4 regions of the Mesorhizobium sp. ArgA1 genome follow, and region 4 is predicted to be linked to each of the others. Evidence: predicted binding sites of a transcription regulator. Region 4 holds the regulator's gene; each other region holds the start of a gene.

Region 1 (7,082 bases), on a different contig from region 4:
GGCCGGCCACAAGGCGACGCAAAAACTCATCGCTGACCGGCCGGTCGTCTCGATGGCGGTTGCCGCGGCCATCGCCGAGATCGGCGAACCAGAAGCATGTGCTGCGCTGCTCGCCAACGACGGTGCCGATATCGCATCGCTCAGCTTTCGCCGCATGGCCGAGCGGCATGGCCATATCGCGCATTTGCGCGAGGCTATGGTTACCGATGTCAGGCTGCCTGCCGACTGCCGGCACATGCTGCTGGTCAAGCTCGGCGAAACGCTGAAGGGTTCACCGCTGGTGATGGCGCTGATGGGGGCGGCCAGAGCCGAGCGCGTCACGCGCGATGCCTGCGTAAAGGCTTCGGTTCGGCTGGTCGAAGGCACGCGCACCGAGGAACATGCCGCGCTCATCGAGCATCTGCGTCTGCGCGGCGACCTGACCGCAAGCTTCATCATCCGCACGATTGCCCATGGCAAGGTCGACTTCTTCGGCTCGACGCTGGTCGCGCTCAGCCAGCAGTCGGAGCAGCGGGTGCGGGCGCTGCTTGCCGGCGGACAGGACGTTGCACTGCAGGCGCTGTTTCGCGGTGCCGGCCTTGCCGCGCCCACCCATGGCATCATCCTGCGGGCGCTCAAGATCTGGCGCGAGGTTGCTAATGGCAAGCGCGTCGCCGGCGTGCAGGAAGTTAGCTGGCTGATGCTGAAGGAGCTCGGCGGCCAGTCCACCGAGGGCGATCTCGCCGGCCTCGTCAAGTCGATCCATCTCGACGCGCTGCGCGAAAACGCGCGTGGCCACGCGCTTGCGATCGCAGCGGCCTGACATCCTAACCCCGATCTTTTGCGAAAAAATCCGGGAAATCCTCGATCGCGGCGGCGATGATGCGCAGCGAGGCTGCGATCTGCAGCGTGTCGGCACTGCCGCTGCGCTCGCTCAGGCCGGCTGCATATTGCCGGGCGACAGCGACGGTCGCCGTCTGCGGGTCGCCGGGTGCGCGAAACAGCAGTTCACGCGCCAGGCCGCGCAGGAAATTGCTGATCGAAAGCGCGGTTTCGGAAGGAATGGTCGGGCTCAGCTGCGCGGCGCGCAACCGCAGGATTTCGAGCCCGACGGTGACGGCGGCGACGCCGCCGCCCAGGATGGCATCGCCTTTCCTGCCGGCATTCTGCAACAGCGGCATCAGCTGATTGATCCGGTCATAGGCCAGGCTCTCGAAGGCCGAGCGCCGCGGCACCCGCTCATGCAGGCAAAGCCGGGCCAAATCCTCGCGCATGGCGCGCACGATGCGGTTGGCCGCGAGCCATGGGTCGGCGGGCAGCACGACGATGAAGACGCCGATCGCCAGCAGGATACCGACCAGCACCGACGCCGAGCCGGCCAAGAACGGGCCTGGAGCATAGGTCATCGCCTGGTGCGGGCTGAGGAAGGCGAGGAAATTGATGGCAAAGGCCGTCGCCACGCCGACAGTCCGCGGATTGGCCATGCCTAGCGCCGTCGGTATCAGGATCGGTACGACAAACAGCGTGAACCAGCCGAAGCCGGGCAGCGCAGGCAGCGCGACCTGGCCGACAAGGAAGGCAAAGGGCAAAGCGAGGAGCGTTCCCTTGAAGAAGCCCCAGGACACCTGCACGGGGTCTGGCCGCGCAGCGAAAAGACTGGAGACGACGGCAACGAGAATGACGGTGCCGGCGGCGTCGGACCATTTCGTCGTCAGCCAGAAGGCGGCAACCGCCAGCGTGGCAAGAGCGGCGCGGATGGCATTGCGCGAAGCGCCGGGGTAGTCGCGATGCACCACCAGCGCTGGCGGCTGCCTGTTGCCCCGATCTGGGCGCGTCACTGGCGCGCGCAAAGCGTCGAGACCGCGCAGCACCTGCTTGAAGGCTTCGGCGAAATCGGCGGCGATGGTGAGGCGCGTTATGGTGCCGACCCGGTCGCTGCCTTGATCGGTCGAGGCGTCGGGCATTTGCCGGGCCTTGCCGGCGATCGCATCGAGCCGCGTCACCCAGGGCGACGTATCGTCGAGCGCTTCGGGCGTGGCTGCCAGTTCGCTGACCAGCGACTGCAGTTCGGAGCGCACCGGAATGAGCGCGGCGTTTTTCGGCGCGGCGTGCGAATGCAGCGCGCGTGCCGCCGACAGCGCCGACAGAAGCTGGCCGATGGTGCGGCGCACCGGATGGGCGCGGGTGGCGAAGCTCGGCGCTTCGAGCCGGGCATAGGTGCGCATCTCGGCCAGCGTCTGGGCGTCAGCAATCAGCTTGCGGTGCAGGCCGGCCAGGGTCGCGGGGTCACCGCCTGAGAAAGCGCCGCCGGCATAGATGGCAAGGTCGAGGATGCTACGCTTCAGTCGCGAAATGATCGCGTCGGCCGCCAGCTTGGGCAGGATCAGCCGGCTGGTCAGCCCGGCGCAGACGATGCCGAGCACGATCTCGGCGCAGCGCGCGACAGCGAGATCGACGATCACATGCGGCTGGCCGAAGGCAGGGAGCCCAATGATCATCGCGGTATAGCCGGCTAGCGCTGCGCCATAGGCTTCCGGGTTGCGCAGCAGCGACGAAACCAGCGTGCACAGCCCTATCCAGACGGACAGCGCCGTGACCAGAAGCCAGGGACTGGCACCGAAAACCGAGGTGATGCCGATCGCCGCAAGCCCACCGGCCAGAGTGCCGAGCAGCCGGTAAAAACCTTTCGCCAGCACCATGCCGGCGACCGGCTGGGCGACGATGAAAACCGTCATCATCGCCCATTGCGGGTGGTCGAGTTTCAGCGCGTAGGCAACGAGAAGCGCGATCAGACCGGCCGAAACGGTGCGCAGCGCGAAAATCCAGTCCGAGCGTGTCGGCTGCGTCAGGCCAGCCAAACTGGTTTCGAAGTAGCTCCTCAGCCGCGCCCAGATCACAAGCTGGTCTCCGTATCGGAAGCGCAGGCTAGACCGGCCGGCGCCTAGATATCCAGCACTTCCGTCTCGGCGAATTCGGCGCGTTCCTGAATGAAGCGGAAGCGTGCCTCAGGCTTGGTACCCATCAGCGCGTCGACCGTATCCTTTGTCGCGGCCACGGCATCGATCACGTCGACCCTGAGCAGGGTACGCTTCCTCGGATCCATGGTGGTTTCCTTGAGCTGCGAGGCCATCATCTCGCCCAGACCCTTGAAGCGACCGATTTCCACCTTGGCGCGGCCGGTGAATTCGGTGCGCAAGAGCTCGTCCTTGTGGGCATCGTCACGGGCATAGGCGACCTTGCCGCCCTGCCGGATCGAATAGAGCGGCGGCACCGCCAGATAGAGATGGCCACCATTCACCAGGTTTGGCATCTCTTGGTAGAAGAAGGTTATCAGCAGTGATGCGATGTGGGCGCCGTCGACATCGGCGTCCGTCATGATGATCACGCGGTCGTAGCGCAAATCCTCGTCGCGGTATTTTGAGCGCGTGCCGCAGCCGAGCGCCTGGATCAGGTCCGAAATCTGCTGGTTGGCGGCCAGCTTGTCGTTGCCGGCGCTGGCGACGTTGAGGATTTTGCCGCGCAGCGGCAGCACCGCCTGGCTGGCGCGGTCGCGCGCCTGCTTGGCCGAGCCGCCGGCCGAGTCGCCTTCGACGATGAACAGTTCGGCGCCCGCGGCGGCATTCTGCGTGCAGTCGGCGAGCTTGCCGGGCAGCCTGAGCTTGCGCACCGCGCTCTTGCGCGACACTTCCTTTTCCTGGCGCCGGCGCACCCGTTCGTCGGCGCGCGCGATCACCCATTCGAGCAGCTTCGACGCTTCCTGCGGATTGTCGGCCAGCCAGTGGTCGAACGGATCGCGGATGGCGGTCTCGACAATGCGAATGGCCTCGATCGTCGCCAGCCGGTCCTTGGTCTGGCCGACGAATTCCGGCTCGCGGATGAACACCGACAACATGCCCGCCGCCGAGATCATGACGTCTTCGGAGGTGACGATCGAGGCGCGCTTGTTGCCGACGAGGTCGGCATAGGCGCGAAGCCCGCGCGTCAGCACGTTGCGGAAGCCGGCCTCATGCGTGCCCCCTTCACCGGTCGGGATGGTGTTGCAGTAAGAGTTGATGAAGCCGTCGCCGCCGAACCAGGTCACCGCCCATTCGAGCGAGCCATGGCCGCCCTGTTTCTCGCTCTTGCCGGCGAAGATTTCGCGCGTCACCTGGAAGTCGTCGCCGAGCGATGCCTTGAGGTAGTCCTTCAGGCCGCCCGGAAAATGGAACTCCGCCTTGGCCGGCGTCTGATCCTTTTCCTTGATCAGCGACGGATCGCAGCTCCAGCGGATTTCGACGCCGCCGAACAGATAGGCTTTCGAGCGCGTCATGCGGTAAAGCCGCGCCGGCTCGAAGGCGGCGCCCTTGCCAAAAATCTGCTCGTCGGGATGGAAGCGGATCCTGGTGCCGCGCCGGTTGTGCACTTCGCCGAGTTGCTGCAGCCCGCTCACCGGAACGCCACGGGAGAATCTTTGGCGGTAGAGCTGGCGACCTCGAGCGACTTCGACCTCGAGATGGTCCGACAGCGCATTGACGACGGAGACGCCGACGCCGTGCAGGCCGCCCGAGGTCTCATAAACCTTGGAGTCGAATTTGCCGCCCGAATGCAGCGTCGTCATGATGACTTCGAGCGCCGGCTTCTTGAATTTCGGATGCGGATCGACCGGGATGCCGCGGCCATTGTCGGTAACGGTCAGAAACCCGTCGGCCGAAAGCTCGACATCGATGAAGGTGGCATGGCCGGCGACCGCCTCGTCCATCGAATTGTCGATGACCTCGGCGAACAGATGGTGCATCGCCTTGTCGTCGGTGCCGCCAATATACATGCCGGGACGGCGCCGGACCGGCTCCAGCCCTTCCAGCACCTCGATGTCGGCGGCGCTATAACCTTCGCTGCCATCCTTGGTCGCAACAGCACGTTTCGTGGCCTGCATCAGCGGATCAGCCGGGCGCGCTGTTGTCCGGGTCGGCTGCGGCTGCTTTTCCAGATTGCCGAAAAGATCGTTGTTGTCGTCCATGCCTGCCATTGAATCCGGTGCCGCGAATCACCCGTCGATACTGCCACGCTTTTCAGCGCCAAGCGACGGAAGTTCCTGTTACGTTCGGGGATTTAACCCCTTCTTATCCTAAAACCTTTCGATAACCAAGCCGGCAGAAATAGGTCCGTTCGGACCGGCCGGGATTCCTGAATCTTTAACTATGCGGCCTAGCGTGGGCCTCAACAAACAAAAGACCACATGCGTCAGGGGTTTAGTTGTGAGGGGCAAGGCCATAACGATGATCGGCATCGCCGCCGTTTTCGGCGCGATCTCGATCTTTGCCGCGGATTTCTGGGTCAAGAGCCAGGCCAAGGCCGATGCCGAGGAAAAGACGGCATCGATCCCGGCGCCCGTGACCCCCAAGGTCGAGTTCAAGACCATCGTCGTGGCCAACGCGCCGCTGCGTTACGGCATGCAACTCGACCGCGCACAGCTCACCGAAATCCCGTGGTCGGAAGAATCCGTGCCGCAGGGCGCCTTCACCACCATCAATGCATTGCTCGCCGATGGCAGCCGTGTGGTGTTGTCGCCGATCGAGATCAACGAGCCGGTGCTGCTCAGCAAGCTGTCAGGCCCGAACGGCCGCGCGACGCTGTCCAACATGATGACGCCCGGAATGCGGGCGGTGACCATCCGCACCGACGAGATCGCTGGTGTCGGCGGCTTCGTAACGCCGGGCGATCGGGTCGACGTGGTGCTGACGCGCGACGCCGGCGAAATCCAGGAAGTGGCCAAGAATGCGCAAGGCGCGGCCGGCTCGACCGTTACCTCCGAGATCGTCGTCTCCGACGCCAAGGTGCTGACCGTCGGGCAGGGCGCCGACGAGCGCCAGACCACGCCGCAGATCGCCAACTCCGTAACCATCGAGGTGACAACCGAAGGGGCGCAGAAAGTGGCGCTTGCCCGCACCGTCGGCACCTTGTCGCTGTCGCTCCGCTCGGCCGCCGATGGCGGTGCCGCAAAGGACGGGGTCACCACCATCTCATCCTTCGGCGGCTCGGTCGCCTCCGGTGTCCAGGCGGCAGCCGGCGCGCTGTTCAGCGCCGCGGAGGAGCCGGAGAAGCCGAAATTCAAGACGGTCATCGTGACGCGCGGCACGCAGGCCGAGGAATACCAGGTTCCTGCGCGGGACCAGAAATAACTGCCGGTGGGGACCGGGCGAGGGACGGGACAATGTCTGACTTGAGTGCATATCGGATGACGACACGCGTGCGCCCCATGCGAGCGCTGGCCGTGGCGGCTTGTCTGGCCGCGGCCGGAATGCTCGGCTTCAGCGCGCCGGCCCGGGCAGACAACGACATCGTCTATGTGTCGTCGACCAAGAATGCGTCGATCAAGGTTGCCAAGGGCAAGCCGAAGACGATCATGACCAATGCCGCCTTCTACCAGATCGTCATCGGCGATCCGGAGATCGCCAACGTCAATCCGCTGACCGACAAATCCTTCTATGTGCTGGGCAACAATCTCGGCACCACCGGCATCGCACTGTTCGACGAGAACAAGCAGCTGGTCGGCACCGTCGACATCGAGGTGACGCTGGACACCGACCAGCTGGCCAGCACCATTCGCGCCAGCGTGCCGGACGCCAAGATCAAGGTCGGTTCGGCCAACGGCCGCGTCGTTCTGTCGGGCGAGGCGGACGACGCGGTCGCGGCCGAGAAGGCAAGCAAGATCGCCAGCCGCTTCTCCGGCAATGAGGAAGTGATCAATTCGGTCAACATCTCTTCTTCGCAGCAGGTTCAGCTCAACGTCCGCTTCGTCGAGATCAACCGCCAGGCCGGACAGGATCTCGGCGCCAAATACAGCGCCAATTTCGCTTACGGCCTTGGCGGGCGCGACGTCACCATCGAGCCTGGCGCGGTCCCGGCGGCCGGCAATGGCGAGATCATCGGCCGGCTGCTGTCGAACGGCCTGTCGATCGACGTCGCCATCAAGGCGCTGGAGGAACGCGGTCTCGCCAGACGGCTGGCCGAGCCGAACCTGATCGCCCGTTCGGGCCAGACGGCAAGCTTCCTCGCCGGTGGCGAGTTCCCGATCCCGGTCTCCGAGGACAATGGCAAGATTTCCGTCAGCTACAAGAAATACG
Region 2 (7,082 bases), on a different contig from region 4:
TTCGATGTCGTCGACATCGAGACCCGAGCGCAGCCAGACATCCCGCACGGATTCGTAGCCCGAACCGCGTCGCGCCACAAAAGCCTCCATGCGCTCCCTGGAAAGCCCCTTGATCTGCCTGAAGCCGAGCCGAACGGCGTGCCTTGTCTCGATCACACCGCGCATCTCGGCATGGCGTGGCAGGATCCGGCCGGGATCGAAGTCGTCTTCCTCCAGCGTGCAGTCCCAGCCTGAGAAATTGACGTCCACGTCGCGGATATCGACGCCATGGTCGCGCGCGTCGCGAACCAGCTGGGCCGGCTGGTAAAACCCCATAGGCTGTGAGTTCAGGATCGCAGCGCAGAACACATCGGGATAAAAGGTCTTGAACCAGCAGGAGGCATAGACGAGCAGCGCGAAGGAGGCGGCGTGGCTTTCGGGAAAGCCGTATTCGCCGAAGCCTTCGATCTGCTTGAAGCAGCGCTCGGCGAAGTCCTTGGTGTATCCCTTGCCGACCATGCCGTCGATCATGCGCTGGCGGTAATTGCCGATGGTGCCGGTGCGCTTGAAGGTGGCCATGGCGCGGCGCAATTCGTCGGCTTCGCCCGGCTTGAAACCGCCGGCGACGATGGCGATTTTCATCGCCTGTTCCTGAAACAGCGGCACGCCCAGCGTCTTCTTGAGGATCGCCTCCAACTCCGGCTTTTGATACTCGGCCTTTTCCTTGCCTTGCCGGCGCCGCAGATAGGGATGAACCATGTCGCCCTGGATCGGGCCCGGCCGCACGATCGCCACCTCGATGACAAGGTCGTAGAAGTCCTTTGGCTTGAGCCTTGGCAGCATCGACATCTGGGCGCGCGATTCGATCTGGAAGACGCCGAGTGTGTCGGCTCGGCAGATCATGTCGTAGACATACCTGTCCTCAGGCGGGAGGCTGCCCAGCACGTAGGGCCTGCCATACTCATCGCGCGCATCCGGATAATGCCCGGTGAGCAAGGTGAAGGCGCGTTTCAGGCAGGTCAGCATGCCGAGGGCCAGTACGTCGACCTTGAGGATCTTCACCGCGTCGAGATCGTCCTTGTCCCACTCGACCATCTTGCGGGCCTCCATCGCCGTCTTGACGATGGGGACGATCTCGTCGAGCCGGTCCCTGGTGATGACGAAGCCGCCGACATGCTGGGAGAGATGCCGGGGAAAGCCCATGATCTCGTTGGCGTGGGCGAGCACATGCCGGGTTGAGGTTTCGCTGCGGTCGAGGCCGCCGGCATGCGCCTCCTTCTCGCCGAGCTCCGAGGTCGACCAGCCCCAGATCGAGCTGGACAAGGCGCTGCGGACATCGTCCGACAGGCCCATTGCTTTCGCCACCTCGCGCAATGCCGAGCGGCCGCGATAGCTGATGACGGCGGCGGCCAGCGCGGTGCGCTTGGCGCTGTATTTCGAATAGATGTACTGGATCACCTCCTCGCGCCGCTCATGCTCGAAGTCGACGTCGATGTCGGGCGGCTCGTTGCGCTCCTCGGAAATGAAGCGCTCGAACAGCGTGTCGATGCGCTCCGGACCGACCTCGGTGATGCCGATGCAGAAGCAGACGATCGAATTGGCGGCCGAGCCTCTGCCCTGGCACAGAATGCCCTCGTTGCGGGCGAACTGGACGATGTCGTAAACGGTCAGGAAATAGCGCGCATAGTTCAGGCGCTCGATCAGAGCGAGCTCTTCATCGATGCGCTGCGAGACGGAAGCGGGGACGCCCGCCGGATAGCGCGTGGCGGCCCCCTCCCTGGCCAGACGCTCGAGCTCGGCCTGCGGCCCGAGGCCCGATTGCGTCGGCTCGTCGGGATAATTGTACTGGAGATCGCCAAGCGAGAAGCTGAGCTCGCCGGCGAAGCGCAGCGTCTCGGCCAGCGCCTGCGGATGACGGCGAAACAGACGCACCATTTCCAGCGGCGGCTTCAGATGGCGCTCGGCATTGGCCGTCAGCTCCAGCCCGACCTCGGCGACCGGCACATTGAGGCGGATGGCGGTGAGCACGTCCTGCAGCGAGCGTCGTTCGGCGCTGTGATAGAGCACATCGTTGGTCGCCATCAGCAGCACGCCGGCGGCGTCGGCCATGGCGGCCGCCTGCTCGATACGGAAGCGGTCATTGCCGTGATAGTCCGGCGCCACGCCAAGCCGCAGATTTGCGCCGAAACGATCCTTCAGCTGACGGATCAATGCCAGGGGATCGTCCGCATTCGCCGAGAGATCGGGCAGCACCGCCAACGACAGCAGGTCGCCCCATTCGAGCAGATCGCTGCGCTGGAGAAGGGTTGCGCCCTTCTCGTTTTCGTCGCGCAGATTGGCCTGCGTCAGCATGCGGCAGAGATGGCCCCAACCCTTGCGGTTCTGCGGGTAGGCGAGAATATCCGGCGTGCCGTCGCCGAACACCAGCCGGCAACCGGGGTGGTAGGCGAGCTTCTCGACCTTGGCCTGCTGCCAGGCGCGCACGACGCCGGCCACGGTGTTGCGGTCGGCAAGCCCGATCGAGGAAAAGCCGAGGAATTTGGCGGCGACCACCAGTTCCTCCGGCTTGGAGGCGCCGCGCAGGAAGGAGAAGTTCGACTGGATGCCGAACTCGGCATAGGGGATGACGGTCAGCGCGTTCATGCGAACACCCCGTGCATGAACCAGCGCGGCGAAGGCTGGCCGGCGCCGTAGAGCCCCTGGCGGTAGAGCCAGTAGCGTCGGCCCTCTGCATCCTCGATGCGGAAATAATCGCGGGTCGGTGCGTCTTCCTCGCCCTTCTGCCACCATTCCGGCGCGATGCGCTCCGGCCCTTCGGCACGGGCGACCCGGTAGAGCGCACGCCGCCAGCGAAAATTCATCGGCGGGCCTTCCGGCATTTCCGTCGCCGGCACTTCGATCGGTTCGGGCGAACGGAACAGCCGGATCGGCCGCTCTGGCGGGAAGATTGTTGCGGGCGGCGCGTCTTTCCGGTCCGACCTTTTCGGCGGCGTGGTCCGCTGCGGCGCCTCGGAAAAGGGTATGGTGGCGACGGCGCGTTCCGGCAAATGGCTCTCGACAGCGACCGCTTTCAGCACAGCAGTGTCGCCGAGCCGGGCGCGGATGCGGTCGGCAAACATCGCGATGTCGGCGCCGTCGTCCTCGGTCTCTCCGGTCAAATCGGCCTGCTGCATGTCGAAGGCGGCGGCCGCCAGCACCGAAAGCCGCACCAGGTCGAAGCCGTAGCCGGCGTCGATATCCTGCTCGAGCGCTGTCAGCCGCTCGTGGAACAGGCGCTGGATCAGCTTCGGTTCGCGCAAGGGTCGTGATGTGCCGACACTGAGCCGGCTGACAGCGCCGTCGACGCGAAACAAAAGCAGCGCCAGCATCCGGGCGCCCTCGCCGCGGCGCTCGAGGTCGACCTTCAGCGTCACCGCCAGCATTTCCACCAGCCGTTCGATCTCGGCGGTCAGCACAACCGGCTCAGCCAGGTGGCGTTCGACCGAAAGCGGCGCCACCGGCAGGCGCGGCGATACCGCCTCGTCGAGGCGGCCGAGCGCCTGGTCGAGGCGCAACAGCAGGCTGGCGCCGAAGCGGCGGGCGAGCGGCGCGCGTGGTGCGGCCATGACCGCGCCGGCGGTGCGCAGGCCGACACTTTCCAGGCTGGCGCGGATATCAGGCTCGATGCGCAAAGCGGCCAGCGGCAAAGGGGCAAGCAGCGCTTCCTCTTCACCTGAGGGAACGATGCGGTCGCCGCAGAAGCGCGCCGCCGCCCAGGCCGCGCCCGGCGTTGCGGCCAGCCCGGCGCGGACGTCGAAACCCTGCTGGAAAAAGCGCGCAAGAATGTCGTCCAGCATGGCGCGTTCGCCGCCGAACAGATGCGTGCAGCCGGTGACGTCGAGATAAAGCCCGTCGGCGCCGTCCAGCGCCACCAGCGGCGTGTAGCGGTCGCACCAGTCGGCGAGGCCTTCGAGCAGCCGGCGGTCGGCCTCCGGGTCGGCCTCGACGATGTCGATCGAGGGATGCATGGCGCGCGCATCGGCAATGCCCATTCCGCGCTTCAGGTGCAGCGCCTCAGCCCGCTCGTCGAGGGCCGATATGCGCTGGGCGTTGCGGTCGCGATGGCTGATCACCAGTGGCAGATGATCCGACGGCCGGGAACGCCACGACCGTCCCAGGCGCTGGCGCAGGATCCGTTCCGCCCCGAGATGCGGGAACCACAGCGACAGAATTCTCTGGTTGTTCCTTGCGTGGCCGTCTTTCTTCGAAACGGTGTTCATCGGGGTTCCACTCCAGTGTGAATTGTCCGGGCAGAGCGGTGCGGCTCTTGCCGATGCTGACGGAGAAGGCGGGGCGGCCGATCGAGCCGGCGAGCGGCCCGGCGATGGTCCGGCGGCTTGCAGCCGCTGCGGACGACACGATGAGGCGCACCGGGGCGGCGGTTGGTTCGGCCTCGCCGGCCTGGCGCAGCAGGAACACCGGCCGGCCGGCGCTCTGGGCGCGGGCGTGCAGCCGGCGCGTCGCGGTGAGGTCGAGCCGCTGCGGGCTGCCGCGGATTTCGAGGATGATTGCGGCCAGCGTCGTCATCCTCGCGGCCTCCTCGGCCACCCACAGCGCATCGGTGAGTTTCGGCGCCTCGGAAAACAGCAATTGCTCCGGCGAGATGCCGAACATGCCCTGCAATCCCTTGGCATAGGGGAAGCCGGCCTCGCGAAAAATCTCCGACGTGCCGATCCACAGCACGGGCAGGTTCTGCCCCCTGAGGATCAGGCTGATCAGCGACAGCACAAAGCCGGCGACGGCCCCGGCATTGCGGGTCTCAAGGCCGTGGATTTCGGTCAGGGCGGCTTTCGGCAGGCCGCCGCTCAAGCCACCCCCGAGGGCCGCATCGAAGCGCTCGACGCCGGTGGGCAGGAAGGCATCCGGCGAAGCCACGGCAAGGCCGCGCCGGATGATGGTGACATCGGCATTAGGTTCGGGCGCACCGTCGATAGCGCTGTCAGCGCGCGCACGAGGTCGCTCGCCAGCCGGCGCTGCCAGGCGCTCGGGCAGCGTTCCCTCGATCTTCGCGATCTGGCGGCGCAGGGCAAAAACAGTCTCCCGCGCCACGGCTGATGTCGCCATGACGGTCAGTTTCTCGCACAATTGTTCCTGTTATGTTCCTATAGATTCCAGAGGGTGCCGGAAGAGTCAAGCGGAGTCATGGGGAATTTATTCCTGTCTCCGAACCAGGAGGATAGGCGGCGGCCGCGCTCATTTGCCGATTCCGGAGGGAAAGCCTATATGCCGGGATCAAAGGACGAAGCATGGCCCGCATCTACAAGACCCGCACCTGGCACGACGAACTCTCGCCCTCGATCGAGGAGATGGAGTTTCTGGCGCTGGAGGCCTATGCGCATCTGCCGGACGATTTTCGCAAGCTGACCGGCGAGATCGTCATCGTGATCGCCGAGTTCCCCACCGACGAGATCATGGACGATCTGTCGCTGGAGACGCCGTTCGACCTGCTCGGTCTGTTCGAGGGCCGCGGCATCGCCGAGCGCTGGAACCCGCAGACCGGCGAAGGCCCCAACCGCATCACGCTGTACCGCCGCGCCATCCTCGACTACTGGGCCGAGAACGAAGAAACGCTGGGCGACATCGTCACCCACGTGCTGATCCACGAGATCGGCCACCATTTCGGCCTGTCGGACGATGATATGGAGAAGATCGAAGAGGCGGCGGAATAACGGCCACGAGCGCCAAGGCACGGATACTCCACAACAGGCGCCTCATTCCTTCACACCCCCCTCTGCCCTGCCGGGCATCTCCCCCGCAAGGGGGGAGATTGGCGGCTTCGATGATCCGCCAAATCCTGCAACGTTGGCGATTGGCGAAAGCGGTTGAGCGCGTAATCTCCCTCCTTGCGGGGGAGATGGCCGGCAGGCCAGAGGGGGGTGCGGGCCCGCTGACATCAAAGAGTCCCGCACTGCCCCTGCTGCCTAACTGCCTACCAGTCGCTCAGCTTCGTATCCGGCCCGTATTCCTGGCCGTCGACGTCCTTCACCACGGCCTGGCCACAGCGCATCGACTTGGTCTTCTTGTCGTAGGCGTAGGTCGGTGAGCCGAACAGGTGCCAGCCCTTGTTCAGCGCCGCCGTCACCTTGTGGCAGAAGCTGGAATCGTCCGGGGCGGACAGAAAGCGATAGAGTTTCATGGGTCAGGTCCTGTCGTGAATTCTGTACTTGTTGCGGTGTGATCTTCCGAAGCCGGCTTAGGCAATCATGCGCCGATGGCGGCGGCCTTCGCCAGCAATTTTTCGGCCTGCGCCAAATGCAGCCGCTCGACCATCCTGCCGTCCAGCGCAATCACGCCCTTGCAGGCGTTTTCCGGGAAGGCGAAGGCTTCCTTCACCGCGCGCGCCTCGGCCAGGGCTTCGGGCGCGGGTGCGAAGGCGCGGTTGGCGGCGTCGATCTGGGCCGGGTGGATCAACGTCTTGCCGTCGAACCCCATGGCGGCGGCCTCCGTGCACTCGCGCGCAAACGCGTCGAGGTCACGAAAATCATTGGATACGCCGTCGAGAATGTCGATGCCGCCGGCCCGCGCGGCCAGCACCATCTGCATCAGCCATGGCACGAGATAGCGCCGGTCGGGCGTCGCCAGAATGCCGGTCTCCTTGACCAAATCGTTCGTTCCGGCAACGAAACAATTGAGGCGCGAGGCCGGATCGCGGCCGAGTTCGGCGATGGCGCCGATGTTGAGCATGGCCTTGGGCGTCTCTATCATCGCCCAGAGTTTGACGCTGTCAGGGGCAAAATTGTCGTCGAGCACATCGCCGACTTCGAGGATGTCGCGCGGCGTGGCGACCTTGGACAACAGGATGCCGTCGGGTTCGAATTTCGCTGCGGCGAGCAGGTCGTCGTTGCCCCAATCGCTGGACAGCGCGTTGACCCGCACGATCATTTCGCAGCGCCGTTCCGGCCGGCTGGCGAAAATATCGGCGAGCCTTTCCCGGGCCGCGACCTTGTCGGCGGGGGCGACGGCGTCTTCGAGATCGATGATCACGGCATCGCAGGTAAGCGTCGCGATCTTGGCCAGCGCCTTGTCGTTGGAGGCGGGGACGTAGAGTACAGAGCGGCGTGGGC
Region 3 (7,082 bases), on a different contig from region 4:
CCCACCCGCGTCGCTTCGCGACGCGACCTCCCCCATCGAGGGGGAGGTAGGGGCTCCGGCGCTTTCGCCGGCAGGTTCCTCAGTGAGAGCCTCCGCCGCAAGCCTAGTCTCTTCTCCAGCTTCGGCCGGAGCTTCTGGTGCCTCTTCTGCAACGGCTTCGGCTGCTGGCGCCGGCACGTCGTCCTTAACCTCAGCTGGAGTTTCCGGCTGAGCGTCTGCAACAGCCTCCGCTGCCACTTCGGCAACGGGCTCCTCAGCTGTAACCTTAGTGACGGCAGTCGCGTCCGGTTCAGAACCGTCGGCTGGCGTTTCGGCGACAGTGTCAGTTGCGGCGGCTTCCGCCGCCTTGGCCTGTTCGGCTTTTGCAGCTGCGTCCGCTGCCAGCTTGGCCGCCGCGGCTTCCCGCGCGGCATTGTCCTGCGCTTCCAGCCGCGCCTTCACATCCGCTGCCGGCTTTGGCTCGGCGCGGTAGCCGAGACCTTTCAGGATCTCTTCCATGTCGTCGGCGGTTGCGCCCAGGATCGACATCATCGGCGGCGTCACCATGAAGGACTGTCCGTCATAGGCGCCGTCCGGGCGCTGTCCGAGGCCGGGCTTCCAGTTGGTCGCCGGGCGGATCAGATCGGCCAGCCGTTCCAGAATGTCGATGCGCACGGCGCGGCGGCCGAGATTACGGTAGCCGGCGAGCTTGTAGAAAGTCTTGTCGAAAGCCGGGTCGATGACCACCGAGGTGCGGCCGGAGGCCAGCGCGTGCACGACGTCGCCGAAGCCGGGCTTGTCCTTGCCGTCGTTCTTCAGCGCCCACAAAAGCGTGATCAGTCCGGCGGGCGCGGGCTTGATCAGCGCCGGCACGAAGACGTGATAGGCACCGAAGCGCACGCCGAGCCGGCGCAAGGCGGCGCGTCCCTCCTGATCGAGGGACTTCATCTCCTCGGCGATGTCGCGGCGGTTGATAAGGCCGAAATGTTCGACGAGCTGGAAGGCGATGCCGCGGCCGATGCCGGTGATCTGCTCGGCATTCTTCAAGTCGACCAACGGCTTCAGCAGGGACTCGATCTGGAAATTGACGAAACGCTCTGCGCGCGCGGCGACCTTGTCGCGAGCGGGGCCGGTCAGCTGCTCGTCGGCCAAAAGCACAAGGCGCGGCTTCAGCGCGTCTTCGCCCGCAACCAGCGTGCCGATCGGTGCGCCGATCCAGCGCAGCGTGCCGTCGGAGCCGAGCGCGAGATCGCCATTGGCGCAGGCGCCGAAGCGTTCGGCGCGCGCCTCGAACTCGGCGGCCAGCGCTTTTTGCGCCGCCGTACGCACGGCCTTGGCGTCTTCGCCGCCAGCGCTCTGGTCGGCGGTGAAGCGGAACCCCTGCAACTCGCCGACATGATGGCCTTCGACAAGGACGGTTCCGGTAGGACTGATTTCGGCTTCAGGCATTGTATTTTCTCTAAGGCGCCGCATGAGGACGGAAGTCCTGCGGTCTACAAACCGTTTCGTCAACCGCTCATGCAGCGCATCCGACAATCTGTCTTCGATTTCGCGCGTCTTTTCCTGCCAGTGTGCCTGATCGGCCAGCCAGCCCGGCCGGTTGGACACGAATGTCCAGGTGCGGATCTGGGCAATGCGGTGCGACAGCGTATCGATATCGCCTTCGGTCGTGTCGGCCCTGCGCACCTGCTCGGCCATATAGTTCTCGTCGACATGGCCGTGTTTGGCGAGGTCCGTATAGATCGAGGCGATGAGGTCGGAATGCTGGGCCGGCGCGATCTTGCGGTAGTCAGGGAGAGCACAGGCCTCCCACAGCAGCGCCACGCGCTTGGCATTGGTGGCGAGCGCGCGGATGTCCTCGTCGCGGGAGAGATGTTCGAGCGCCTGCGCATCGACCGCCGGCAGCGCCCGTGTCAGGCCTTCGACCGGTGCGTTGGTCTCGATCGAGCGCTTCAGCGCATCGAGGCTGGCGAAATCGAAATGCGCGGTGCGCCATTGCAGCACCTTCACCGGATCGAATTCATGGCCTTCGATGCGCTTGACCAGGTCCTCGTCCAGCGGATCGACCTGGCCGGTGACGCCGAAGGTGCCATCGCGCAGATGCCGGCCGGCCCGGCCGGCAATCTGGCCGAGCTCGGCCGCCGTCAGATTGCGGTACTGGTAGCCGTCGAATTTGCGGTTCTGGGCAAAGGCGACATGGTCGAGATCGAGATTGAGACCCATGCCGATGGCGTCGGTGGCAACGAGATAGTCGACATCGCCCGCCTGGAACATTGCCACCTGGGCGTTGCGGGTGCGTGGACTGAGGGCGCCCAGCACGACGGCGGCGCCGCCCTGCTGGCGGCGGATCAGTTCGCCGATGGCATAGACCTCGTCGGCGGAGAAGGCGACGATCGCCGTGCGCCGGGGCAGCCGGGTCAGCTTCTTCGAGCCGGCATAGGCCAGGTGTGACAGCCTGGGACGCGTTACAACAGAGACGCCCTTCAACAGCCGTTGCAGGATGCCGTGCATGGTGGCCGCGCCAAGCAACAGCGTCTCCTGGCGGCCACGCAGGTGCAGGATGCGGTCGGTGAAGATGTGGCCGCGTTCGAGGTCACCGGCAAGCTGCACCTCGTCGATGGCGACGAAGGCAGCGTCGGTCTCGCGCGGCATGGCCTCGACGGTACAGACCGAATATTTCGCGCCGGGCGGCTGGATCTTTTCCTCGCCGGTGATCAGCGCCACTTTGTGGGCGCCGACCTTTTCGCAGACGCGGGCGTAGACCTCTCGCGCCAGAAGGCGGAGCGGCAGGCCGATGATGCCGCTCTCATGCGCCACCATGCGCTCGATGGCGAGATGGGTCTTGCCGGTATTGGTCGGCCCCAGCACGGCGGTCACGTCGCGGCCCGACAGGATCAGCGGCTCGGTGTGTTTCGGCTGGATGTTCATCGGCCCGGAAATGAGGCTTTCTGCATCGTGTTGTCGGGAGCGCGCCTCGCATGGCGCGTATGACAGCCGACACATAGGGATTTCGAGCGCGAAGCGAAAGCGGAATGTTCCGGCCGGCAGTTTTGGCGTCTCCTTCGAGGTCAGGATTCTCTTCCGATTAAAAAGTTGGAACGAGTCTGGAACGAATCGGCGACGAATCGGTGACTCCAGCTGGTTCAGCTTTTGTTCACGGCTACATGTGGATTTTGGCACTGGGATTCTCACCACATGCTGAATCTCTGAAACTGGCCCGATTCATGCAGGGCGAGCGTTCCCGTTGACCTTTGCCGGCGAAGCCTGGCCACGCTCCGATAGACCGCCGTCAAGGTTATGAAATTATTGACTTTTCCTAACCGAACTTAACCATTTGGCTGGCGGTTTGGGTCTTCGTCGTTAACGTTCCGGTCAAAGCCGGAACGAATCGGCGACAAATTAGCGATGTGGGGAACTTTCCCGTTTTGTTCACCCCAACATGTTGTGTTATCCACAGCTTGTCCACCGAGAATTCACCGCTTGTGAGGAGGGTTTCGCACAGAGGGGGACCGGAGCTGTTAATCTTTGCGTGCCGGAACAGCACAAGTGATCAGCTATAGCCGTCGGCTGGCGACCTTTCAGGTCGCCGCCGCTCCGGTGACGTAGCGCTGCAAGGTCGGGCCGATGCTGGCGATGATTTCATCATGCGACAGGGCAACGACCGGTGGAAGCTGCAGCAGATAGCGGCAGGTCGCCAGGCCAAGCAATTGGCTGGCGACAAGTCCGGCGCGGCGGCCGGCGTCGGCAGGGTCGCCGAACGCCGCAACGACCGGTCTCACTTGCGTAGCGAAGATCTCCCTAACTTTGTCGGCGGCGAATTCGTTCGATGCTGCTGAACGCAGCAGGATGACCATGCCGGTGGCGTTGACCGAACCTTCCCATGTTCGAAGGAAGCGTCGGATAATTGCATCACCGATCGAGCTTTCGTCGGTCACTTGGGTTGCCGGCAGTTGCAGGTCGAACAGCGCTGCCCTGGCGAACAGTTCATCCTTGCTGTGGAAGTAGCGGATCACCATTGCCGGATCGATCGACGCGCGTGCGGCGATGTCACGGATCGAGGCACCATCATAGCCATGCTCGGCGAAAAGCTGTCTGGCGGCGTCCAGGATTTGTGCGCGGGTACGGTCGGATTTGCTGGGTTTCTTAGGCTGATTCGTAATCATGAAAATTCATATGCCAACGACTGTTGACAAATTCAAGCGCTCAAACTAAAAGTCACCAATCGTTGACAAATGGAGCCAGAAAATGTTGCCCGATACCACCGAAGTCCTGATCATTGGCGCCGGCCCAACTGGCCTTGCGCTGTCAATTGCTTTGCATCAGGCAGGCGTCGACCATGTGCTGGTAGACCGTCTCGCCGAAGGCCTCAACACCTCACGCGCCGGCGTGATCCATGCGCAGACGCTGGAAACACTGAAGCCGCTCGGCGTCACCGGGCGCCTGGTCGAACTCGGGCTGAAGCTCGACAATTTTGCCATCCGCGACCGCGACCGGACGCTGGTCAATCTCAACTTCGCCGGTCTGCCCACAGCATACCCTTATGTGCTGATGATCCCGCAGAACCTGACCGAGAAGGTGTTGGCCGAACGAATCGCCGCACTGGGCGGCGCCATCCATCGCGGCGTCGAAGCGAAGGGGCTGACGCAGGACCAGGACGGTGTACGCGTTACCCTTGTCCAGAACGGCCGCGAAAGCACGATCGCGGCACGCTACGTCGTCGGTGGAGACGGTATGCACAGCGTGGTCCGCGACGCAGCGGGCATCGGCTTCGACGGTGAGGCCTATGACGGCTCCTTTGTTCTCGCAGACGTCCGCCTCGACTGGCCGCTCGGGCCGACGGAAGTCTCGCTGCTGTTCTCGCCGGCCGGGCTGGTTGTCGTGGCGCCACTGCCGGATGGGTCCTACCGCATCGTCGCGACCATGGATGAGGCGCCGGAGCGGCCTGGCATCGCCGACGTCCAGGCGCTGCTGGACAGCCGTGGCCCTTCCGCCAGCAAGGCGCGGGTTCTCGATCTAAGCTGGAGCACGCGCTTCCGCGTCCATCACCGCATCGCCAAATCCTATCGCAAGGGGAACCTGTTCGTGATGGGCGATGCCGCCCATGTGCACAGCCCGGCCGGCGGCCAAGGCATGAACACGGGCCTGATCGACGCCGTCGTGCTGGGAGAACTGCTCGGCGACGTGATCAACGGAATTCGTCCGGAGAGCGAGCTCGACCTCTATGAGACGCTTCGCCGGCCGGCGGCCAAGGAGGTGATTGAACTGGCGGGCAGGCTCACCGGCATGGCGCTGACGCGCACCCCGTTGAGGCGCTTCCTGCGTAACCTCGTGCTTGGCTTCGTCAACATCAACCCGATCGCCAAGCGCAGGATTTCGCTGAAGCTGTCAGGTCTCAGCCGGGCCGATATGGCGAGGCTGCCGACGCCGAAGCAGCCCGGCATGCGCAAGCCGTCGGCGAAGCGCGAGTTCAAGCTGGTCGCCTGAACCGATACACATCACGCTCAAAACAAAAGTACCGGCGAAGACGCCGGTACCTTTGCATTTGAGCCGTGCGATTTCGGTCAGACGAAGTACTGGCCGCCATTGGCGGTGATTGTCGAGCCGGTGATGAAACCGGCGTCCTCGGAGGCGAGGAAGACGACGCAACGCGCGATCTCTTCCGGTTCGCCGAGGCGGCCGACAGGGATCTGCGGGATGATGCGCTCGTTGAGCACTTTTTCATCGATGGCCTTGACCATCTCGGTTGCGATGTAGCCGGGGCAGATGACGTTGACGGTGATGCCGGCGCGGGCGCCTTCCTGGGCCAGCGCCTTGGAGAAGCCGATGTCGCCGGCCTTGGCGGCGGAATAGTTGACCTGCCCGGCCTGGCCCTTCTGCCCATTGATCGAGGAGATGGTTACGACGCGGCCGAACTTGCGGTCGCGCATGCCGCCCCACAGCGGATGCGTCATGTTGAAGACGCCGGAGAGGTTGGTGTCGATGACTTCCTTCCACTGCTCGCGCGTCAGCTTGTGGAACATGGCGTCGCGGGTGATGCCGGCATTGTTGACCAGCACCGAGACCGGGCCGAGATCGGCCTCGACCTGCTTGATCCCCGCGGCGCAGGAATCGTAGTCGGCGACCGACCATTTATAGGTCTTGATGCCGGTTTCGGCGGTGAATTTCTTCGCCGCCTCGTCATTGCCGGCATAGTTGGCGGCAACGGAATAGCCGGCGTTCTTCAAAGCGATCGAGATCGCCGCACCTATGCCGCGCGATCCGCCGGTGACGATTGCTGTTTTGGACATTGAGTTCCTCCTCCCTGGTGAATGGTCAATAGTGAATGGTGAATGGTCGAAGACGGGTGGCTATCCGTCATTCACCATTTGCCATTCACCATTCACTCTATTTTTCTCAAATCGCTTCCACACACAGCGCCACGCCCATGCCGCCGCCGATGCAGAGCGTGGCGAGGCCTTTCTTGGCGCCGCGGCGGCGCATCTCGAAAACCAGCGTGTTGAAGACGCGCGCGCCCGACGCGCCGATCGGATGGCCGATGGCGATCGCCCCGCCATTGACGTTGACGATGGACGTATCCCAGCCCATGCCCTTGTTGACGGCGCAGGCCTGTGCGGCGAAGGCCTCATTGGCCTCGACGAGGTCGAGATCCTTGACCGACCAGCCGGCCTTCTCCAGTGCCCGCTTCGAAGCGGGAATAGGTCCGGTACCCATGATCGCCGGATCGACGCCGGCGGTCGCCCAGGACGCGATGCGCACCAGCGGGGTGATGCCGCGCCGCGATGCCTCGGCCTCGGTCATCAGCAGGGCGCCGGCAGCGCCGTCATTGATGCCGGAAGCGTTGGCGGCGGTCACCGTGCCGTCCTTGTCGAAGGCTGGCTTAAGCTTGGTCATGGCGTCGATAGTGGCGCCGTGACGGATGTATTCGTCCTGATCGACAATGGTGTCACCTTTCCTGCCCTTGATGGTGACGGCGACGATCTCGTCGTTGAACTTGCCGGCCTTCTGCGCGGCCTCGGCCTTGTTCTGCGAAGCGAGCGCAAACTGGTCCTGGTCGTCGCGGGTGATCTGGAACTGGCGGGCGACGTTCTCGGCGGTGTTGCCCA
Region 4 (7,082 bases):
CCTCGCAGGGCACAGCAAAGCACATATGCAGGAAGTTGGCGGCGAAGTTCAGCTCGTTCTTCGGGTAAATGAAGGGCTGGCCGATGTGGTATTTGTAGGCCATCGCCGCGATCGTCGGCATCTTGGCGATCAGTCGCATCGAGGCGACCATGCGCTGATATGGGTCCGAAATGTCGGTGGAGTCGTGATAGAAGGCCGACAGCGCGCCGACCACGCCGCACATCACAGCCATCGGGTGCGCGTCGCGGCGAAAGCCGGTGAAGAAGCGCGACATCTGCTCATGCACCATGGTGTGGCGCGTCACCCGGTAGTCGAAATCGTCCTTCTGCGCCTTGGTCGGCAGTTCGCCGTAAAGCAGGAGGTAGCAGACTTCGAGGAAGTCGCCATGTTCGGCCAGCTGATCGATCGGGTAGCCGCGGTGCAGCAGGATGCCGGCATCGCCGTCGATGAAGGTGATCGCCGACTCGCAGCTTGCCGTCGAGGTAAAGCCGGGGTCGTAGGTAAAGGCGCCGGTGGTGTTGTAGAGCGCACCGATATCGATGACGTCAGGCCCGACCGAACCGCTTCGCACCTTGAGTTCGTGCGTCTTGCCGGCCAGTTCGAGCGTGGCAGTCGACGGATGCGTCTTGCTGCCGGTGTCCAGTTTTGTCGCAGCTTCGCTCATTCTCAAACTCCTTCATCTTCCTTATGCCGGCAAGGCAAGTCCTGCAAACGACACGTCGAAATCACCGGAATGCGCGAACTCGCCACCGCATTTTGGGAGGTGCGTGCCAGATTGGGCCAGGGCCTAATGTTGCACTGCGAAACGCGCCTTTCAATGCCAATCTTTTTGGGCCAGTTCGCTCCTAATCGATTTGATCCGCAATCCGCGCCAGGCTTTCCTCGCGGCCGAGCACGGCAAGCACGTCGAACACGCCGGGCGAGGTGCTGCGGCCGGTAAGGGCTGCTCTCAGCGGCTGGGCCACGGCGCCGAGCTTGTGGCCACCGGCCGTCGCGAACTCGCGCACGGCGGCTTCCGCCGCAGCGGCCGTCCATTCGCCGGAAACGGTCTGCAAGGCCGCATGCGCGCCGCGTAAGATCGTACGCGCATCGGCACTGAGAAGTGCCGCCGCCTTCTCGTCGACAGGCAGCGGCCGCTCGACGAACAGGAAGCCGGCGCCATCGGCCAGTTCCACCAGCGTCTTGGCGCGCTCCTTCAGGCCCGGCAGGGCGGCCAGCAGCTGCGCCTTCCTCGTATCGTCGAGGCGGGCGGCAAGCGCCGGGCCGCCTTCGAGATAGGGCAAAGTGGCGATGAAGATCTCGAGCAGCTGGACGTCGTCCATCTTGCGCATATGCACACCGTTCAGCGCATCGAGCTTGGCGAAGTCGAAGCGCGCCGCACCTTTGTTGACGTCGCCAATATCGAACCAGGCGATCATGTCCTTGATCGACATCACCTCGTCGTCGCCATGGCTCCAGCCAAGCCGTGCCAGATAGTTGAGCAGCGCCTCGGGTAGATAGCCCATGGCACGGTAGGCCTCGACGCCGAGCGCACCATGCCGCTTCGACAGCTTGGCGCCATCGGCCCCATGGATCAGCGGGATGTGCGACATGGACGGCACCTCCCAGCCCATGGCGTTGTAGATCACCGTCTGGCGCGCCGCATTGGTCAGATGGTCGTCGCCGCGGATGATGTGGGTGACTCCCATGTCATGGTCGTCGACGACGACGGCATGCATGTAGGTCGGAACACCGTCCGAACGCAGGATGATGAAATCGTCGAGATCCTTGTTGGGGAAGCGCACCTCGCCCTGCACGCGGTCATGCACCGCGGTCTCGCCCGAGATCGGCGCCTTGATGCGAATGGCGCCCTTGACGCCGGCAGGAGCCTGTGAGGGGTCGCGGTCGCGCCACGCGCCATTGTAGCGCGGCGGCAAGCTCTTGGCGCGTGCCGCCTCGCGCATCGCCTCGAGCTCTGCAGGCGTCTCGTAGGCGTAATAAGCCTTGCCCAGGCGCACCAGTTCCTCGGCCACCTCGCGGTGGCGCGGCGCGCGCTCGTACTGTGAGACGGCCTCGCCGTCCCAGGACAGGCCGAGCCAGGTCAACCCATCCAGAATGGCCTGCGTCGCCGCGGCGCTGGAGCGTTCGCGGTCGGTATCCTCGATGCGCAGCGCCATCGTGCCGCCGGTGTGCTTGGCGTAGAGCCAGTTGAACAGCGCCGTGCGCGCGCCACCGATATGCAGGTAGCCGGTGGGCGAGGGGGCAAAACGGGTGACGACCTTGTCGGACATGGAACTCTCGGAAAGGGCTGGAAAGCGGCGCATGATCGCGCGGACTTTCGCGCTTTGCGCGTTCATGTAGCATAGGAGGTCTGGGGCGCAAGGGGCAGACCCGATGGCTGGACGTGGCTGGGGCGCGAGGGAAGGCGAGGGCGCTGATGCAAGCGTCAGCGAACGCTCTCTGTTTGCCGATACTCCCTATGCCGAGCCGATGCCCATCGCGTTGCCCGAGACGCGACCTGGCCTCCGGCCCTTGTCTCCGGATGACGCGCCATCAGCGCCTGTCGCCGTGCCTGGAACTGGCATCCGTCTGGGCAGACTGCTCCGCCGTCCATCATGGCCCGCAATCCGCCGCAGCGTTGCAGTGGCCGCCGGCACGGAACTCGACCGTGGCGTTGCCTTCCTGCTGGTGCCGGTCTTCTTGGCGGCCGGGGTCATTGTCTATTTCTCGCTGGCCAGCGAGCCGGGCTTTGCCCAGCCAATCGCCATTGTGGCGTTGGCGACATGCTGTGCTGTCGCCACGCGATCCTGGCAAAGGACGCATCTGTGCTGCATGGCTGCGATGCTATGCGCGTTGGGCGTGGTTGCCGCCAAGGTCGAGACCTGGCGCGCCGGAACGCAGATGCTGGGCTCCGAGATCCAGACACGGTTGACCGGGCGCGTTGTCAGTCTTGAAGACATGGAGAATGGCCGCGTCAGGCTGACGCTCGACGTGATTTCCACCGCTCACCCCAAGCTGCGCTACGCGCCGGAGCGGGTCAGGCTCTCGGCGCGTGGGATTCCGGCCGATATGACGGCAGGCTCCCTGGTGACCGGCTATGCCAGGCTGTTGCCGCCGACGGGTCCGGTGCGGCCGGACAGCTACGATTTCTCCTTCGACAGCTATTTCAGCGGCATCGGCGGCAGCGGCTTCTTTCTCGGCAATCCCAAAACCATCGCCGCGCAGGAACCGCCGCCGCTGACTGCACGGCTCTCCTCTGCGATTGAGAATGCGCGCGAAAACATTGCCGATCATATCAGGGGCAAGATCGGCGGGGCCGAAGGCGAGATTGCCGCGGCGCTCATTGTTGGGGTGCGCGCCGGCATTCCGGACGAGGTCAACGAAGCGATGCGGCGCACCGGCATCTACCACATCATCTCCATTTCGGGTCTGCACATGGCGCTGGTCGCCGGCACCATCATGGCGTTGCTGCGTGGCGCCTTCGCGCTGTTTCCCGATTTCTCCTCGCGCCGGCCGGTGAAGAAATATGCGGCCGCCGTGGCACTCGTCTCGATCGCCGCCTATCTCGTCATTTCAGGCATCGTGGTCGCCGCAGAGCGCAGCTTCATCATGTTGGCGGTGATGCTCATCGCGGTGCTGTTCGATCGTGCCGCGCTCACCATGCGCAATCTGGCAATCTCGGCCATCGCCGTCATCCTGGTGTCGCCGCATGAGGTTGTCGGCCCGAGCTTTCAGATGTCGTTTGCTGCCACCGCCGCCCTTGTCGGCGCCTATGCCGGCTGGGCCGACTACCGCGCCGACAAAGTGAGAACGCCGCCGACAAAGCGCTCCCTTGCCGGTTTTCTGTCGCGAAGATTCTTGGCTGGCATGGGCGGCCTCGCCATGACCTCGATCATTGCCGGCAGCGCCACGTTGCTGTTCGCGATCTGGCATTTCCAGCGTGTGTCGCCGCTCAGCCTGCTCGCCAATCTCACCGTGATGCCGATCGTATCGCTGGTTGTCATGCCATTCGGAGTGCTCAGCGCGCTGGCCATGCCGTTCGGCGCGGACGGGCCGTTCCTCTACGTCATGGGCAAGGGCCTGACGGCAATGATCGCGATCTCTGCCTGGATCTCCGAGCGTTCGCCGCTCGATGCCGTCGGGCTGATCTCCATCCAGTCCGTATTGCTGGCAACGGTTGCACTGGTCATCGCGACCATGGCCACCACCTGGCTCAGACTGGCGGCCGTGCCTTTCGCGCTGGCCGGTCTGTTGACGGTGCCGCAGGTGCGCACGCCCGATGTGCTCATTTCCGAGGACGCGCATCTGGTGGCCGTGCCGATCGGTGGCGGCGAGCTCGCTCTCAACCGGGAGCGCGCAAACGAATTCACCACCGACAACTGGAAACGGGCGCTGATGGCCGAGACCATCATTCAGCCCGAGACATTTGAGACGGGAGACAGGCGGTTCGATCTCGATCCGCTCGACCTGCCGCCCGGCTCACCCTTCTACTGCACAGGCGATCTCTGCATTGCCCGGCACCCGTCCGGAGCCATTGTCGCGCTTGCAAAAGACCGCAAGACAGCCCAGCCAGCCTGCGCTTTCGCGAGCCTGATCGTCATCGACGACGCCACCGCCTACAATCCGTGCCGCGACCCGTTGGTTCTGGTCGTGACCAAGAAGCAGCTTGCCCGCGATGGTAGTGCCGCCGTCTTCTTCGATCCGCAATCGGCCGCGACAGCCCCAACCATTCGCTTCGCCGTCGACAAGCCCTACCGTCCCTGGCACGAGCAACGCCACTTCTCACGCGAAGCACGCGGCCTGCCGCCTTACAAGCAGCGCGAAAAGTACAAACCCAAGCCGGCTCAGTAACGCCTGATCAGCCCGACCAGCTTGCCCTGCACCTTGACCCGGTCCGGCCCGAAGATGCGGGTCTCATAGGCCGGATTGGCGGCTTCCAGCGCGATCGAGGCGCCCTTGCGGCGAAAGCGTTTCAGCGTCGCTTCCTCGTCGTCGACCAGCGCCACGATGATCTCGCCGGGGCTGGCGGTGTCGGCATTGCGGATGATGACCGTGTCGCCGTCGAAAATGCCGGCCTCGATCATCGAGTCGCCCTTGACCTCGAGCGCGTAATGTTCGCCGCCCATGATCATGTCGGGCGGCACCGAGATCGAATGCGTCTGGTGCTGGATGGCGTCGATCGGCACGCCGGCGGCGATGCGTCCCATCACCGGGATCGACACCGCCGAAACCGCGTCGTCATTGCCGGCAGACATCGAACGCGATGGCGAGGCCGGCTTGATCTGGCGGCCGAGACCGCCCTGGTTTTGACCGAGGCTGCCCTGGATGACGCTTGGTGAGAACTTTTTCGCCGCATTGAGGCCGGGCGCAATCGAGTCTGGCAGCCGCAGCACTTCCAGCGCACGCGCCCGGTTCGGCAGCCGGCGAATGAAACCGCGCTCCTCAAGCGCCGTGATCAGGCGGTGGATGCCGGACTTGGAAGCGAGGTCGAGCGCCTCCTTCATCTCGTCGAAAGACGGCGGGATTCCGCTCTCCTTCAGGCGTTCATGAATGAACATCAGGAGTTCATGTTGTTTGCGCGTCAGCATCGCGGCCCCCCGAGGGTTCTGAAACCAGAATCAGAAAAAACAAACCCAGAACAAACACTATCTGTTCCAGTTGTGTTCCGCAACCTTTTAAAGTTTAATGAATGTGTTGACGTTTTGTTCAGCGTAACATCAGCACGCTGCAGGCGGCGCCCGCGGCGGCGGCCGGAGCGAAGGGCTCGCGCACGATCAAGCCGTTGGCGTCGGCCAGCATTCTCAGCATCGAGGAATCCTGGATGCCGAACGGCGTTGCGACAAGTGCGCCGGCTTCTTCCCGGACCACGGCGCGCACGTAGTCCTGCCTGAGATCGTTGGCCGGCATCGCGGCGCCGAGCTGCGCCTGCCGCATATCCTGCCGATGGACGCGGCCACCCAGCTGCGCCAAAAGCGGTTTCAGGAACAGTTGCGAGCAGACCAGGCTCGCCACCGGGTTGCCGGGCAGGCCGATGCATCTGATTTCGCCGAGCCGCCCGAACATCAGCGGCTTGCCCGGGCGCATGGCGAGCTTCCAGAAATCGAGCTTCATGCCTTCGCCGTTAAGCACGTCGTGCACAAGGTCGTGGTCGCCGACCGAAGCTCCGCCGAGCGTGACGATGACGTCGGCCTTTGCCGCGACTGCCTTCTGCACCAGTGCTGCAATCGCCTCCCTGCGGTCGGCCGCGATACCGAGATCGAGAGCGCGCGCGCCGACCGATTGCGCGGCGGCCGCGACGCCATAGGCATTGGACGAGATGATCTGGTCGGGGCCAAGCGCGCTGCCCGGCGGCAGCAACTCGTCGCCGGTGGCGATGATGGCGACCAGCGGCCGTTGCACCACATTCACCATCGGATGGTTGGCCGATGCCGCCAGCGAAAGTGCGGCCGGATCGAGCACGCGGCCTTTCTCCAGCAGGACGTCACCTTGCGCAAAATCCAACCCCCGGCGGCGGATGTTGCGTTCCTTTGCCGTCGGCTCGGTGACCTCGACCTGGCCACCGCCGAGATCCCTGACATTTTCCTGGATGACGATGGTGTCTGCGCCTCCAGGCAGCGGCGCGCCCGTGAAGACGCGCACGGCCTCACCCTTGCCGACAGTGCCGTCAAAGCCGCGCCCGGCTGGCGCCATTCCGATTACAGAAAGCCGCGCCGGGGCGGATGCCACATCCTGCGCGCGCGCCGCATAGCCGTCCATGGCGGACGCGTTGAAAGGCGGCTGGGTGCGCAGCGCTACGACAGGCTCCGCCAGCACCCGGCCGGCCGCATCCGCCAGCGCGACGCTTTCACCCCGCAGCACGGTAGCGCCGTCGAGGAGGCGTTGAAGCGCCTCGGCGACCGGAACCAGCGCCATTTACGAACCCGCCTTGTAGTCGCCGGACTTGCCGCCGGTCTTTTCCACCAGCCTAATGCCGGAGATGATCATGGCGCGGTCGACCGCCTTGGCCATGTCGTAAATGGTCAGGCAAGCCACCGATGCAGCGGTCAGCGCCTCCATCTCGACGCCCGTCTTGCCGGTGACGCGGGCGAGCGCGGTGACCCTGA

The links. The regulator LexA, encoded in region 4, represses DNA repair genes until DNA is damaged. The targets are predictions, from matches to a motif close to TGTTCNNNNTGTGTTCNG.
Region 1: the regulator LexA is predicted to act here: its motif matches at 5,046-5,063, upstream of parE (DNA topoisomerase IV subunit B).
Region 2: the regulator LexA is predicted to act here: its motif matches at 5,105-5,122, upstream of ACWGTI_RS21035 (ImuA family protein).
Region 3: the regulator LexA is predicted to act here: its motif matches at 3,074-3,091, upstream of ACWGTI_RS07060 (helicase-related protein).

The regions. Positions count from the first base shown of each region.
Region 1 covers NZ_JBSKBQ010000008.1:62,441-69,522, forward strand. Annotated here, with positions in the region: gene ACWGTI_RS18535 (DUF2336 domain-containing protein) at 1-802, shown strand, start outside; gene ACWGTI_RS18540 (FUSC family protein) at 807-2,876, opposite strand; gene parE (DNA topoisomerase IV subunit B) at 2,921-4,975, opposite strand; gene cpaB (Flp pilus assembly protein CpaB) at 5,214-6,137, shown strand; gene ACWGTI_RS18555 (type II and III secretion system protein family protein) at 6,170-7,082, shown strand, end outside.
Region 2 covers NZ_JBSKBQ010000010.1:62,350-69,431, forward strand. Annotated here, with positions in the region: gene ACWGTI_RS21025 (error-prone DNA polymerase) at 1-2,622, opposite strand, end outside; gene ACWGTI_RS21030 (DUF6504 family protein) at 2,619-4,091, opposite strand; gene ACWGTI_RS21035 (ImuA family protein) at 4,033-5,082, opposite strand; gene ACWGTI_RS21040 (metallopeptidase family protein) at 5,265-5,687, shown strand; gene ACWGTI_RS21045 (DUF1737 domain-containing protein) at 5,948-6,154, opposite strand; gene ACWGTI_RS21050 (HpcH/HpaI aldolase/citrate lyase family protein) at 6,220-7,082, opposite strand, start outside.
Region 3 covers NZ_JBSKBQ010000001.1:1,426,331-1,433,412, reverse strand. Annotated here, with positions in the region: gene ACWGTI_RS07060 (helicase-related protein) at 1-2,907, opposite strand, end outside; gene ACWGTI_RS07055 (TetR/AcrR family transcriptional regulator) at 3,558-4,142, opposite strand; gene ACWGTI_RS07050 (FAD-dependent oxidoreductase) at 4,225-5,463, shown strand; gene phbB (acetoacetyl-CoA reductase) at 5,541-6,266, opposite strand; gene ACWGTI_RS07040 (acetyl-CoA C-acetyltransferase) at 6,373-7,082, opposite strand, start outside.
Region 4 covers NZ_JBSKBQ010000003.1:85,324-92,405, reverse strand. Annotated here, with positions in the region: gene gltA (citrate synthase) at 1-664, opposite strand, end outside; gene gltX (glutamate--tRNA ligase) at 846-2,270, opposite strand; gene ACWGTI_RS10170 (ComEC/Rec2 family competence protein) at 2,374-4,830, shown strand; gene lexA (transcriptional repressor LexA) at 4,824-5,567, opposite strand; gene ACWGTI_RS10160 (molybdopterin molybdotransferase MoeA) at 5,686-6,891, opposite strand; gene moaC (cyclic pyranopterin monophosphate synthase MoaC) at 6,892-7,082, opposite strand, start outside.